DNA from 2 places in the Rossellomorea vietnamensis genome. Region 1 is predicted to be linked to the other one. Evidence: predicted binding sites of a transcription regulator. Region 1 holds the regulator's gene; the other holds the start of a gene.
What was found. Region 1 encodes NrdR, which represses ribonucleotide reductase genes. Its sites were predicted from a motif close to AACACNATATATNGTGTT; they were not measured.
Positions count from the first base shown of each region.

Region 2: the regulator NrdR is predicted to act here: its motif matches at 6,092-6,109, upstream of N5C46_RS23205 (ribonucleotide reductase N-terminal alpha domain-containing protein).

Region 1 covers NZ_CP104558.1:4,161,819-4,169,602, forward strand. Annotated here, with positions in the region: gene ytaF (sporulation membrane protein YtaF) at 1-166, shown strand, start outside; gene coaE (dephospho-CoA kinase) at 198-803, shown strand; gene N5C46_RS21365 (glyceraldehyde-3-phosphate dehydrogenase) at 1,248-2,276, shown strand; gene speD (adenosylmethionine decarboxylase) at 2,853-3,233, shown strand; gene N5C46_RS21375 (hypothetical protein) at 3,366-3,746, shown strand; gene nrdR (transcriptional regulator NrdR) at 3,829-4,284, shown strand; gene N5C46_RS21385 (replication initiation and membrane attachment family protein) at 4,352-5,740, shown strand; gene dnaI (primosomal protein DnaI) at 5,753-6,685, shown strand; gene ytxC (putative sporulation protein YtxC) at 6,825-7,691, shown strand.
Region 2 covers NZ_CP104558.1:4,510,862-4,518,645, forward strand. Annotated here, with positions in the region: glycine riboswitch at 1-48, shown strand, start outside; gene gcvT (glycine cleavage system aminomethyltransferase GcvT) at 229-1,335, shown strand; gene gcvPA (aminomethyl-transferring glycine dehydrogenase subunit GcvPA) at 1,352-2,698, shown strand; gene gcvPB (aminomethyl-transferring glycine dehydrogenase subunit GcvPB) at 2,691-4,154, shown strand; gene N5C46_RS23195 (rhodanese-like domain-containing protein) at 4,466-4,849, opposite strand; gene N5C46_RS23200 (lipoate--protein ligase family protein) at 5,059-5,895, shown strand; gene N5C46_RS23205 (ribonucleotide reductase N-terminal alpha domain-containing protein) at 6,247-7,053, shown strand; gene N5C46_RS23210 (endonuclease domain-containing protein) at 7,165-7,784, shown strand, end outside.

The DNA.
Region 1 (7,784 bases):
ACATTTCTCGCCACTACTACTAACCCTGGCGATTTTTGCGATGAGCTTTGCGTTCTTATTTTCCGGATTGAAGATGGGGGAATTCTTCTCTCACCTGCGCTGGATTCACCGCGTTTCATTCCTTCCGGGCGTTCTGCTCATCCTGATCGGGATCCTGAGGTTCTAGTGCCGCGGCGAGTATTGGAAAGGACACGATCATGGCACGAATTATAGGATTAACAGGTGGAATTGCAAGTGGTAAAAGTACAATCTCAACCATGTTACATGAAAAAGGATATACCATAATCGACGCAGACCTCGCAGCCCGTATGGTGGTCGAGGTGGGTCAGCCTGCCTATCTGGCGATTGTCGAAGAATTTGGTGAAGATATCCTTCACGAAAACGATTCGACCATCAATCGCGAAAAACTCGGTGGAATCATTTTTAACTCTGAAGAAAAAAGAAAAGTGCTGAACAGCATCGTGCACCCTGCTGTCAGGAGCATGATGCTCCAGCATAAAGACGAAGCCATCGCGTCCGGCAAGAACACCATATTCATGGATGTTCCCTTGCTTTTCGAAAGCGACCTCACGTGGATGGTCGAACGCACCCTCGTCATATACGTAAACGAAGAAACACAACTATCACGCTTAATCGAACGCAATCATCTAAACCGTCAAGACGCAGAAGCACGGATCGCATCCCAATTCCCACTCAAGGACAAAGTCAACCTCGCCGACGCAGTCATCGACAACAACGGAACCATAAGCGAGACAAAAGAACAACTTGAGGCTCTCTTAACAGAATGGGACTTACAACCATAACAACACAAACGACCGACAAGAAAACCCTTGTCGGTTTTTTATTTTGTCTAAGAGTAACATTTGGTGGTCTGATCTGACATTTACTATTCGGATAACATAATACCCATGTTGAGTGTAGCGGAAGGTTGCTCGACTCCGACGGGAAAAGCTGGACAGATGAGACCCCACAGGCGAAGCCGAGGAGGCTCATCGCCAGCCCCGCGGAAAGCGAGCAACCTGGAGCGGAACTCAACCAGCACATGCTCCGAGAGAATGTGTGAATAAAACCTTCAAATCAAGTATGATTCCAAACCACAAAAATATACATACAATAAGCCTATTTGTCAGAATAATAAAACATTAAAAATCCGCAAAATACTTATTAACTAATTCTCCAAATATGTTATACTATTTTTAGCAAATAAACATATAAGTATAACATTAATATAGAGGGGAGCCGGATTTATGAAGGCGAAAATTGCAATCAATGGTTTTGGACGTATTGGAAGAATGGTTTTCAGAAAAGCAATATTAGAGGAAAACTTAGAGGTTGTAGCCATTAACGCAAGCTACCCGGCTGAAACGTTAGCTCATTTAATAAAGTATGACACAAATCATGGTACATTCCAGGCAGATGTAGTGGTGGAAGATCATGCACTCATCGTCAACGGAAAACGTGTCCTACTATTAAGCAATCGTGATCCTAAAGCATTACCATGGAATGAGCTGAACATCGATATCGTCATTGAAGCGACGGGAAAATTTAATTCAAAAGACAAAGCGAGCCTTCACTTGGAAGCGGGAGCGAAAAAAGTCATCCTGACGGCCCCGGGTAAAAATGAAGACGTTACCATTGTGATGGGCGTAAATGAAAGCGCATTAAATATAGAAGAACACAGCGTCATCTCCAATGCTTCCTGCACGACGAACTGTCTGGCTCCTGTAGCGAAAGTGCTGGATGAGCAGTTTGGAATTGAAAACGGTCTCATGACGACGGTGCATGCTTACACGAATGATCAAAAGAATATTGATAATCCACATAAAGATCTTAGAAGAGCAAGAGCATGCGGCCAATCGATCATCCCGACGACAACAGGTGCTGCGAAAGCATTATCACTAGTGCTTCCTCAACTAAACGGGAAGCTTCATGGCATGGCGCTGCGAGTTCCGACTCCGAACGTTTCATTAGTGGACCTGGTCGTGGATGTGAAAAGGGACGTAACCGTTGATGAAATCAACGAAGCATTCGTCACGGCATCCCTTGGTTCCCTGCACGGAGTCTTGGAATATACAACAGAACCACTTGTCTCAATCGATTTTAATACAAACCCACATTCTGCGATCATCGATGGCTTGTCCACAATGGTCATGGGCAGTCGTAAAGTGAAAGTCCTTGCCTGGTACGACAACGAATGGGGCTACTCATGCCGCGTCGTCGACCTGGCCAAATTCGTCGCCACCAAAATGAACGCCAAACAAGAAGTCAACGTTTGAAAGAACCAACATAAATCATAAAGCAAAACCCTAGAACGTACCTTTTTCAGGTGCGTTCTTTTCTTTTTATCCTTTTTTTATAAATGGGCAGGGGAAGTTTTCTAGAAGTGAAGGGATGTAGATGCTATCGTGTAAAGTCTGTTTGTAAAAGTTTATTTCCTCTATATGTAAAAACCTTAAGCTAGTGTATACCACAGAGTGGATAGGAGCGGAAGGCACTCGACTCCTTCGGGAATAGCTGGACAGGTGAGACCCCGCAGGCGCAGCCGAGGAGGCTCACCGCCAGCCCCGAGGAAAGCGAGTGCCTGCAGCGGAAAGGAACGGTCAAGGTTTAACGTTATAGCCAAATCAAACGATTACCTACCCATCTAAAAAACTTTATAAAAATTTATTGCAAAAGAGTTTTAAACAAAGTATACTATTTTTCGTGAACTTCTTATTAGCAAATGAATACTGATTTAACTACTTAAAGGGTTAGGACCTCTTCGGACTAACTTTCCCCCGTGGTAGTTAAGATTTTGCCAAAGGATTCGTTCATTTTGACGAAAAAAATCATGTCAAAGGGGGAAATACAAAATGGAAACAATGGGACGTCATGTAATCTCTGAATTATGGGGTTGCGATTTTGAAAAATTAAACGATGTAGTAGGAATTGAGAAAACATTCGTAGATGCTGCGCTTAAGTCAGGTGCAGAAGTGCGTGAGGTGGCTTTTCATAAATTTGCTCCTCAAGGTGTGAGTGGAGTCGTGATCATTTCTGAATCACACTTAACGATCCACAGTTTTCCTGAACATGGTTATGCCAGTATTGATGTATATACTTGCGGTGATTTAGATCCTAATATCGCAGCTGAATATATTGCAGATGCTCTTGGTGCTGACACACGTGAAACGATTGAATTGCCACGTGGAATGGGTCCTGTACAAGTGAAGAAGTCCCAGGCTCAAGCCCTTTAATCGATAATAACTCAGAAGAGATGCGTGATTCATGCATCTCTTTTTTTATGCCCGCGTTCGTACGTGCACTTATGGGTTTTTCAATCGTGCCTTTTCGTGTAAAATAAGGGTAACTAAAGGGAGGAACTTGATATGAGTGGAATACGTACCCTGTTAAAGCGATTTCAATCGGAGTGTGAAACGTCCGATCAGCATGAAGATAAGGAACTGCAATCACGCTATTATAAATCCATGCATCAAGGTGCATTTAATGCCGTGCTGGGATTATTCTCGTCGTCAGAATATGAGGTGATCTCCCAGTCCAAGGACAGAGGGGAAATCACGGTCCGAAAAAACGGAACGCCTCAATTATTTATCGTTGCCACGGTCATCACGGTTCGGCCGCTTGAAACGGCAGTCGATTTTAAGGTCAGTGCGGATAAAGGGAAGATTTTTGGTACATATACCGTTTTAAAAGCGCAAATCAACCATTATTATCACCAGCTTGATGGCGAATTGAAAAAAGTGAAATAACGGTAAATCCTATAGAAGCTTGTGTAAGTTGCAGCTTTTTTATATGATGAAGGTAATAGTATGTAATAACGGAGCTGATATTATGAAATGCCCGTCTTGCCAGCATAATGGTACCAGAGTGGTGGACTCACGACCTGCTGATGAAGGACGCTCTATCAGGAGAAGAAGAGAATGTGAAGAATGTACATTTCGCTTCACGACCTTTGAGAAGGTTGAAGAGCTTCCTTTAATTGTGGTGAAAAAAGAAGGGGTAAGAGAAGAGTTTAGTCGAGAAAAGATTTTGAGGGGATTGATCAAGGCCTGTGAGAAGCGCCCGGTACCTCTTGAAAGATTAGAGAAGATCTCAACAGATATCGAAAAGGACCTGCGGAATCAAGGTGCCTCCGAAGTAGAATCTGTGAAGATCGGTGAGATGGTCATGGATCACCTTGCGAAAGTTGATGAAGTGGCATATGTCCGTTTTGCATCCGTATATCGACAATTTAAGGATATTAATGTATTTATAGACGAATTAAAAGAATTAATAAAAAAAGAGTAGAAGAATGAGCTGAAGATGGAATTCTTTGGCTCTTTTCTCTTTATTTATTGAAAGGTAGAATCCAACTATGATGAAGAAGCATTGGAATGAAATACAGCCAATTGATCACTACACCGTAGGGACACATGGGATGCTTCAGGAATATGACCGGAAAATCATTACGTTTCTGTACCAGCCTCTGATCGGTACCGTTTGCTACAGCCTCTACATGAGTCTATGGGGGGAAGTGGAAGAGAACCGGCTCTGGTCGACGGATTCCACCCATTATCATTTGATGAACGTCCTGTCCGTCAATCTTCAGGACGTCTACGAAGCAAGGATGAAGCTCGAGGGAATCGGTTTGCTGAAGGTGTATGAAAAAAGGGATGATGAAGACCGCCGTTTTCTATATGAACTGCAGCCGCCCCTTTCCCCTCAGGAATTCTTTCATGATGGCATGCTGAATGTGTATTTGTACCGTAAGATCGGCCGGACCCATTATTTGCGTCTGAAGAAATTTTTCACGGATGCGTCAGCTGATAAAAATCAGTACTCAGACATTACCCGATCTTTCCAGGATGTCTTCACGTCTGAACCGATTAATTTCCTTCACCATGATGCGAATGTGGATTCGGAAACCGGGTCAGGTGAACAATATATGAAATACGGCAAGAATGATGGACTTGCCCTGGATGAAATCGATTTTGATTTTCAGCTGCTGCTGGCCGGGTTATCGGAATCCATGGTCCCGCGCAAAGCCTTTACCCCGAAAGTGAAGGAAACAGTATTGAAGCTGAGCTATCTGTACGGAATCGATCCTCTTCAGATGAAGAATATCGTCCTAAGCTCCCTGGATGCGGATGATACGATCGATATCGAAATGCTCCGTAAAACGGCCCGGGACTGGTATGGTATGCAGACGGGTGATCAACTGCCTGATTTGACGACGAGAGTGGAAACGAAGAAAGCTGTAGAGCGGGATCAACCGCTTTCCCAGGAGGAAGAGCTCATCGACTATCTGGAAACCACCTCCCCGAAGGATGTGTTATCGGACATCTCGAACGGCGGGTCTCCTTCCAAGGCTGATCTTCAAGCCGTTGAGGAAGTGCTCATGTCCCAAAAGTTGCCGATTGGCGTGATGAATGTACTGATCCAATATGTGCTGTTAAAAACAGACATGAAGCTGACGAAAGGATATATGGAGAAGATCGCTTCCCATTGGTCCAGGAAAAAGGTGACGTCGGCAAGTGAGGCGATGATACTCGCGAAAAGTGAACATAAGCAGTATCTCGAATGGGCTGAAGGTAAAAAGGAAACGAAATCGAACAGGCGGAGAAAGCCGATCCGCACCGAGAAGCTTCCGGACTGGTTCAAGGAAGATGGAACGGCGGAAGAATCCGATACCACTGCAGAAGGATACGACTTCGAAGCAGAAAAGAAAAAACTTGAAGAAGAGCTTAAAAATTTTCGGAAGTAGGTGAACAAAACGATGGAGAAAATCAATAACACCTTAAAAAGGCTGGCGACTTCCGGGTCATTTCAACAGCGATATGAACAAATGAAAAAAGAGATCTTAGAAAATAATGATGTAAAAGATTTTATCCGCAGGAATGAAGGACGGGTAACAGGCGAAATGGTCAACGAAAGCCTGATGAAGCTGTATGAATACATCTCTCAAAGCAAGGAATGCCGGTACTGTCCTTCTTTGCAGGAATGCAAGAATATGATGGAAGGATATGATCCTCATCTGGTGATCAGAGGGAATACCATCGACATCGATTATCATCGCTGCCCGCGGAAAGTCATCCATGATGAAAGAACGAGTGCTCAGCGACTGATCAAAAGCTTGTATGTCCCGAAGGATATTTTACAAGCTTCCTTCCAAACCCTCGATCTTGATTCGAAGAGCCGTCTCGAAGCGGTGCGCCTTGCGAAGAATTTCGTAGAGACGTATACAGAAGGGACGAAAATGAAAGGCCTCTATTTTTACGGGAAGTTTGGAGTGGGCAAGTCCTATCTGTTAGGCGCCATGGCCAATGAACTTGCTGAGAAAAAGATCGGATCTTTGATTGTATATGTTCCTGAGTTCTTCAGGGAAATCAAGTCTTCACTCGGTGATAATACGGTGAATGAAAAGCTTGAGATGGTAAAATCGGCACCGATCCTCATGCTTGATGATATCGGAGCGGAAACCATGTCCAGTTGGGGTAGGGATGAAATCCTCGGTACGATCCTCCAGTACAGGATGCTTGAAAACCTGCCGACATTCTTCACCTCCAACTTCAATTTCAACGAGCTGACCCATCATTTGACGTACAGTCAGCGCGGGGAAGAAGAAAAACTGAAGGCTGCGCGGATCATGGAGCGGATTAAATATTTATCCAAGCCTGTGTTGATCGACGGGCGGAATCGAAGGGAATAGTTTGTAGGAAAGGGAGTCGCGTATGCGGTTCCCTTTCCTTTTTTTGATCACCCAAAAGAATTTCCCTCATCAACTTCTAATTTATACAAGCCTCCCATATATATAAATCAGGGAATTGGGTTTAAGGAGGCGAGAAAGTTTGATTGAATTTATTTTTAAGCAAAAAAAGGATGCGATAAAGCTTCAAGAATACCTCAATAAAGAGTTCATCCAATCATGGTTTCATGAAACGCTCTTTCAACATACAACTCACTATAATCTGACGATAGAGGTCTCCCCCTTCTTCAAGGAGCGGGAAAAGCTTTTCAACGGGGTTTCCAAATTCGTCATGAATGATAAATGCATGGACTGGTCCGAATCAGCCTTGAGAGAAAATTATTTGTATGAAGATAGTGATGAAATCAATCAAATATTAGAAATCGTGTCAGAGATGAGGATGGGGGAGCGTCCGGAATTGATGGAGCTGATCGGCGAATGGGACGGGGCTGAATATGTCCGGGAGAGCCTGGAGCTACTGATGGAAGGGAAGGCCCCCATCTCATTCGACTCGTTCAGCAAGTTCAGGTTGAAAAAGCTTCAGGAGAGGCTCTTACTGATACTGGATATCGCCATAGACGAATATAAGATGGAGCAGGAATATCAGATGTTCGTTCATATGCTGCGGGAATATCTCTCTTCAAGGGAGCAGAAAATGCGCACGGTCCATCTTTACTCGACGGGATATGGATTTCGTTTCTTTGATGAGGACATGAAAGAAGTGACACGGCAGGAGCTGACGAAGGCGATCGATAAACGGCTGCTTACCAATCACCCCTTATATGTGGATTCATTCACCATTGCCCCTTTATTATCCCTTGCCCCTGAGAAGATACACGTTTATGGAAATGGGGATCATCAATTGATCCGGACGCTGCAGAATATTTTTGAAGAACGGATTGATCTCCTGCCGTTGAGTTATTTTCCCGATACACTTCTTTATCCTTCGTGGGATATTGCGAATGAATAGGCTTGCTTTTCAAAACATAACCGATTATAATACCTACATAATAAGTCAATAAATAAAGGTTATGATGAGGACAACAATATTCCTATTCATTCA
Region 2 (7,784 bases), 350 kb from region 1:
AGCACGTAAAAGTGTGAATCTCTCAGGCAAAAAGACTCTTGTTGGACGCAACTCTGGAGAGTGTTTCCGACTCAGGAAACCACCAAAGGGGAAAGCCGTTCTTCGGTAAACTTTCAGGTGCAAGGACAGAGAAACCTTCTTTATGAAAAGGGGTTTTTCTGTCCTTTTTTCATGGGATAAAACGTGGTTAAGGATTATGCATGTAAGGAAGATAAAGGGGGAAAAGTCATGTCAGAGTTAAAACAAACACCTTTATACGAAGTGTACAAAGAGTATGGAGGAAAGACCATCGACTTCGGTGGCTGGGCTTTACCAGTGCAATTCTCAAGTATTAAGGAAGAACATGAAGCGGTACGATCCCGGGCAGGACTATTCGACGTTTCTCATATGGGAGAAATTGAAGTGAAGGGTGAAGGGGCTCTTGACTACTTACAAAAAATGATGACAAATGATGTTTCCAAAGTGAAAGACGGAGGAGCTCAGTATACGGCTATGTGCTACGAAAACGGTGGGACGGTCGATGATTTACTTGTTTATAAAATTAAAGACAATGATTATTTGCTTGTTGTCAATGCAGCAAATATAGATAAAGATTTCAAATGGCTGAAAGAACATCAGACAAAAGAAGTTGAAATTAATAATATTTCTGAACATATGGCGCAATTGGCACTACAAGGTCCGATTGCCGAAGAGGTTTTACAAACAATCACAAATGAACATGCATTGAGTGACATCGGGTTTTTTAAATTTCAGACCGAAGTGAGTATAGATGGAAAGCACGCACTCATTTCCCGTACAGGTTACACAGGGGAAGACGGATTCGAGATTTACTGTGATGCAGGTGATGCGGCTGCGATCTGGAAGGCGATCCTGGATGCCGGCAAGGAGAGAGGCGTCCTTCCATGCGGACTGGGTGCACGTGACACATTGCGTTTTGAAGCGAATCTTGCCCTTTACGGACAGGAATTATCCCAATCGATCACACCAATCGAGGCGGGAATCGGATTCGCTGTCAAAGTGAATAAAGAGATTCCATTCATCGGGCAGGAAGTACTGAAACGACAAAAAGAAGAAGGTGCCCCTCGAAAGATCGTGGGTATCGAAATGATCGACCGCGGCATTCCCCGTCATGGTTACAAAGTATTTTCAGGTGAAGAAGAAATAGGGGAAGTCACAACAGGGACACAATCTCCTACCTTAAAGAAAAATATAGGATTGGCATTGCTTAATAAGGAATTCACTTCACTGGATACAGAAGTATTGGTTGAAATCCGGGGGAAAAAGCTTAAAGCGAAAGTGGCATCAACACCTTTTTATAAAAGACCAAAGAAATAGGGGAGGAATGACGGTCATGAAGCATCGTTATTTACCGATGACAGAGCAGGATCAAAGGGAAATGTTAGAACAAATAGGAGTAGACAGCGTTAACGATCTATTTGAAGATATTCCTGAACAGGTTCGTTTCAAAGGGGATTACAACATCAAAGAAGCGAAGTCCGAAACGGAATTGGTAAAGGAACTGACTAAAATGGCAGCAAAGAATGCTGACCTGAAAAGTCATACATCGTTTCTCGGGGCAGGGGTCTATGATCACTACATGCCCATCATCGTAGATCACGTATTATCGCGATCAGAGTTTTATACAGCGTATACGCCGTATCAGCCTGAAATTTCCCAAGGGGAGCTTCAAGCCATCTTTGAATTCCAGACAATGATATGTGAGCTGACAGGTATGGATGTAGCCAACTCCTCTATGTATGATGGGGGAACGGCTCTTGCAGAAGCAGCCATGCTGAGTGCAGGCCAGACCCGCCGGAAGAAGGTCCTTGTGTCAAGCACAGTCCATCCAGAGTCACGTGATGTTTTGCGCTCATATGCAAAAGGTCAGTATATCGAAGTGGTGGAAATTCCGCACACGGATGGTGTAACCGATGTGGAAGAACTTAAGAAATTGATGAGTGATGAGATTGCAGCGGTCATCGTTCAATATCCTAACTTCTTCGGGCGTGTAGAAGAGCTGAAAGCGATCGAGGAAGTGGCACATGGGGATAAAGCGATGTTCGTCGTTTCCTCAAATCCCCTTGCGCTCGGCGCACTTACCCCCCCAGGTAAATTAGGGGCGGACATTGTCATTGGGGATGCACAGCCATTCGGTATCCCGAGTGCCTTCGGTGGACCTCACTGCGGATACTTCGCCGTGAATAAGAAGCTTATGCGTAAGGTACCTGGACGCCTGGTCGGTCAAACCGTCGATGAAGATGGCATCCGCGGTTTCGTTTTGACTCTTCAAGCCCGTGAACAACATATCCGTCGGGACAAAGCGACATCGAATATCTGTTCCAATCAGGCATTGAATGCACTCGCTGCATCCGTCGCGATGACGGCACTCGGAAAACAGGGTGTCAAAGAAATGGCCGTTCAAAATATCCAAAAAGCTCATTACGCCAAAGAAGCCTTAAAAGCGAAAGGATTCCTCGTCGCGTTTGAAGGACCATCATTCAATGAGTTTGTCATAAAAGTAAATAGGCCTGTCAAAGAAATCAATCAAAAGCTACTTGAAAAAGACATGATCGGTGGATATGACCTTGGGCTTATGGATGACAGCTTAACGCAGCATATGCTGGTGGCTGTCACGGAACTTCGCAGCAAAGATGAAATTGATGCATTCGCAGCAGAATTGGGGGATTGTCATGAATAAGCAAGATCAACCTCTTATTTTTGAATTATCAAAAGAAGGCCGAATTGGTTACAGCTTACCTGAAATGGATGTACCTCAGGTAGATTTATCCGAGCTCATTCCATCAGATTACATCCGTACAGAAGCACCGGAGCTCCCGGAGGTTTCTGAACTCGATATCATGCGCCATTATACGGCCCTATCCAAACGTAATCACGGGGTGGACTCAGGTTTCTATCCACTTGGATCCTGTACGATGAAATACAATCCGAAAGTGAACGAAAACGTTGCACGCTTGAACGGATTCGCCCATATCAACCCGCTGCAGGAACCTGAAAGCGTTCAAGGTGCCCTTGAACTGATGTATGACCTGCAGGAGCATTTGAAAGAAATCACCGGTATGGATGAAGTCACCCTTCAGCCTGCTGCAGGGGCCCATGGCGAATGGACAGGCCTTATGATGATCCGTGCTTATCATGAAGCAAACGGTGATACACACCGTACGAAGGTCATCGTACCCGATTCCGCTCATGGAACGAACCCGGCCAGCGCAACGGTTGCCGGCTTTGAAACGGTAACGGTGAAGTCGAACGATAATGGGCTCGTTGATTTAGACGATCTTAAGCGCGTCGTCGGGGATGACACGGCTGCCCTGATGTTGACAAATCCGAACACACTTGGATTATTCGAAGAGAATATCATGGAAATGGCTTCGATCATTCATGAAGCTGGCGGAAAGCTGTATTATGATGGCGCCAATCTAAATGCCGTCCTTTCCAAAGCAAGACCGGGGGATATGGGATTTGACGTCGTACATTTAAATCTCCATAAAACATTCACTGGCCCTCACGGAGGAGGCGGTCCAGGAAGTGGTCCTGTCGGCGTGAAGGAAGACTTGATTAAATACCTTCCTAAACCGGTACTGGTGAAAAATGGTGACACATTCGAATTCGATTACAACAGACCTGAATCCATCGGACGGGTAAAACCTTACTATGGAAACTTTGGAATCAATGTCCGTGCGTATACGTATATCAGGACGATGGGGCCGGATGGACTCAGAGCCGTAACGGAAAACGCGGTCCTGAATGCCAACTACATGATGCGCCGCCTGGCACCTCACTTTGACCTGCCATACGATCGTCATTGTAAGCATGAGTTTGTCATCAGTGGGAAACGTCAGAAGAAGCTCGGCGTCCGTACATTGGATATTGCGAAGCGATTACTGGACTTCGGATATCATCCGCCAACCATCTACTTCCCATTAAACGTGGAAGAGTGCATGATGATCGAACCGACGGAAACTGAATCAAAAGAAACCCTTGATTCCTTCATTGACGCCATGATCCAAATTGCCAAAGAAGCAGAAGAAACACCGGAAATCGTCCAGGAAGCCCCTCACACAACCATCGTGAAGCGTATGGATGAAACACTGGCTGCAAGAAAACCGGTACTTCGTTATACAAAAGAGAGCTAAACATCCTTTCTAAATCGAAAGCCCTGCAGGAAATCTCTGCAGGGCTTTTATTCGAGGGACGGACCTTTGATGTGTAGTGATTGTGAGGGGGAATCCGGCCGATCTGAGTGATTATCCAGCCGAAATGAACAGGAAACCAGCCGTTTTGATGGATAATTCGGCCGAAATATCAAAAAATCAAGCCGTTTTAAGAAGAAATCCAGCCGAAAACCATTTAGTTCCATTTGCGGATGTATCACGGCCACTCACGAACCGGATCATGCACGAACCACATCCAATAAAAAAGATCGCCCCTGGGCGATCTCTCTGCATTATTTTTTATGCTTTACTTTACCTGTCCACTTTTTGAATCCACCTTGTAACTGGTGAAGATTGCGGTAGCCTTTTTTGTGCAGCATTTGAGCTGCTCTTCCACTGCGGAGCCCGCTTTGGCAATAAAGGTATACAGGTTGATCTGAGCGGATTTCCTTTTGTCTCATTTTGATCTGTGACAAAGGAATATTCCGTGCACCGAGGACGTGACCGTTTTCAAATTCATTCGCTTCACGAACATCTATCAATTGAGCTTTACGATATCCTGCTCGAAATTCTTCCTCATTCAGTGTATTCACGATTCTCTTTTGATAGAAGAACGTAAAAAGTGAATAGATGATGATTCCACCAAGTACGACTAAAAGAATATATAATCCTTCCATCATTCATGCTCCTTTCTACAAATGCGCTACCTTCTATTATATTCATGAAGTGCGTAAGAATCAAAACAAATTTATTATTTTAAAGCAAAGACTTTCCAATCTGTTTTTCTTTGTTTTTTCGATTGGATTTGATAGACTAGTAACGGACTTGAATGAAGATGATTTTTTACATAACAATATAAATAGAAGACGCAAATGAGGTATGCTGCATGAAAAAGGAAACGTGGAGATTCATTGACTCCGGGAATTGTTCTCCCTCTTATAATATGGCCCTTGATGAGGCCTTGCTCGATTGGCACAGTGAAGGGAAGATCCCTCCTACGATCCGGTTTTACGGGTGGGATCCAGCGACACTTTCCGTCGGTTATTTTCAAAAAGTAGAAAAGGAAATCAATCTTGAAGCAGTTAAAGAACACGGACTCGGCTTTGTAAGACGCCCGACGGGAGGCAGAGGGGTTCTTCATGAACATGAATTGACGTACAGCGTCATCGTTTCAGAAGAACACCCGGAAATGCCGAGGACCGTCACAGAAGCGTACCGTGTCATCTCAGAAGGGATTCTGAAGGGATTTCAAGGGCTTGGTCTCGAAGCCTACTTTGCTGTACCAAGGACGGCAGAAGAGCGGGAAGGATTAAAGAACCCGCGATCAGCGGTATGTTTTGATGCTCCGAGCTGGTATGAGCTTGTCGTGGAAGGACGGAAAGTGGCAGGAAGTGCACAGACCAGACAAAAAGGTGTCATCCTTCAGCACGGCTCGATTCTATTGGATCTTGATGAGGATAAGTTGTTCAGCCTGTTTAACTATCCATCCGACAGGGTAAAAGAGCGTATGCAGCGGGCATTTAAAAGCAAGGCTGTTGCAATGAATGAAATCAGTTCTGTGCCGGTCACCATGGATATGGCGAAGGAAGCATTCAAAAAAGGTTTTGAGGAAGGATTGAACATCCATCTCGAGCCTTATGAGCTCTCTGAAGAGGAAACACAATATGTTGTGGATCTTGCCGAATCACGATACGAATCTGATGAGTGGAATTTTAAACGTTAAAAAATTTTTTTGTAGAAAAAAAGCGATGCTTGTCGCTTTTTTCCTATTTTACCAACGATTACGGTGCTTTATGTTATATCAAGTTCTAAATTAATAGAAATGGCCGGATTAATAGATGTTTTTCTATTCTTTTCTCGCGTTTTCTATTTTTATTGGCATATTAACCGTTTGACAAACAAATGACCTATTGACCTGAAACACAATATATGGTGTGTCGAATAATTTTTCGTACACAATATGTTGTGTTTATTTATTGCTTTTCCAGAATGGCTATGATATCTTAATACTTGATATAAGACATCAGCGAAGAAAACAGAAACTGAAACATTTGAGATAGAAGGAGTTGTCTTTATGACTGTTGCGTCGAAAAATGCGATGAAATTAAACACCGAGAGATTAAATAAGGATATTGGATTGTTCCCTCAAGTACATCCCATCACACCGGATATGAATACTACACACAAAGGTGTATCCCGTCTTGTCATGATCGATCGTTATTCGTTCAAGGACACGGAGAAGATCACTCTTAACGAAGGAGACTTCGTGGTCCTGACCATCAAGGAGGATCCCAAGTTCCCTGCAAGGGGATTGGGCTACATTTCAAGCATTGATTGGGAAACGAAAAAAGCATCTGTCTGGATCGAAGAAGAGTACAGAAGTGCCATCGATAAACCGGAGGAGATGGAGACGGGGATTGTCTCGAGGACACTCGATGTCATTGAGAAACCACTTGAAGTCTACTATGAACAAATTGCGAAGCGTAACGCAACAGGCTTGGCAGAGGTGGAAGAAACTCCTGAAAAGAGACAGGTTTGGTTTGAAAAATTCTATCATGAGCTAGTGAATCTCCATTTTGTTCCTGCCGGACGCGTCCTATACGGAGCGGGTGCAGGCACGGATGTAACGTATTTCAACTGTTATGTGATGCCATTCGTACAGGATTCCCGCGAAGGTATCTCAGAGCACCGCAAGCAGGTGATGGAGATCATGAGCCGCGGCGGCGGAGTCGGAACGAACGGATCGACCCTTCGTCCACGTAATACTCTCGCGAAAGGTGTCAACGGGAAATCATCAGGTTCCGTTTCCTGGCTGGATGACATCGCGAAACTGACTCACTTGGTTGAGCAGGGCGGATCAAGACGTGGTAAAACAGCATAAGTGCCTCGTCTATAAATAAACCTCGTGAATTGCTGGAAACTCTTTAAGGTAGTGTGTTGTTCAGCCTTCTGATCAGTATAATGAAAAAATACCTATCGTGAGGTGAATAGCATGATACCATATGATGCAAAAAAATCTCAGACGTGTAAGATTTGTGGATTCAAAATTTCTCATAACAAACAAGGACGATTTACATCGCATTTAAAAAATGAACATGAACTTTCATTGAAAGATTACTTGGTTAGCTACTATTACACTAGGGATGACCTGGAGTGCTATAACGAGACGTGCAAAAGTATTGTACAGCTGAGAAGAGGCAAACCCAATAAATACTGTAGTAAAGGATGTGGACGGCGCCAAAGCCGTTTAAGAAAGTGTAAGGTTTGCTCAAAAGATTTTGAAAAAGAAGATCTTAGGGTGAGCACCTGCAGTGAGTCTTGCCATAAGCAACTTAAAAAGAGCTTGGCAAAATCTTGGCATGAGTCATTGAAGGAAGAAGAAAAGCTTCAACACTTTCAAAAAATCATATCCAAGACTGCTAAAACTCGAAAAGCAAACAAAACCCCTTCTTGGAATAGTGGCAAGACTGGTATTTACAGTGAAGAAACCATAGAGAAGATTCGACAAGCAACAATAAAACAATTTGAAGAACAGGTATTTCGTAAAACCAAGATAGAATTCCTTATGGAGAAATACCTACAAGAATTGAAAATGAAGTATAAGTACTCATT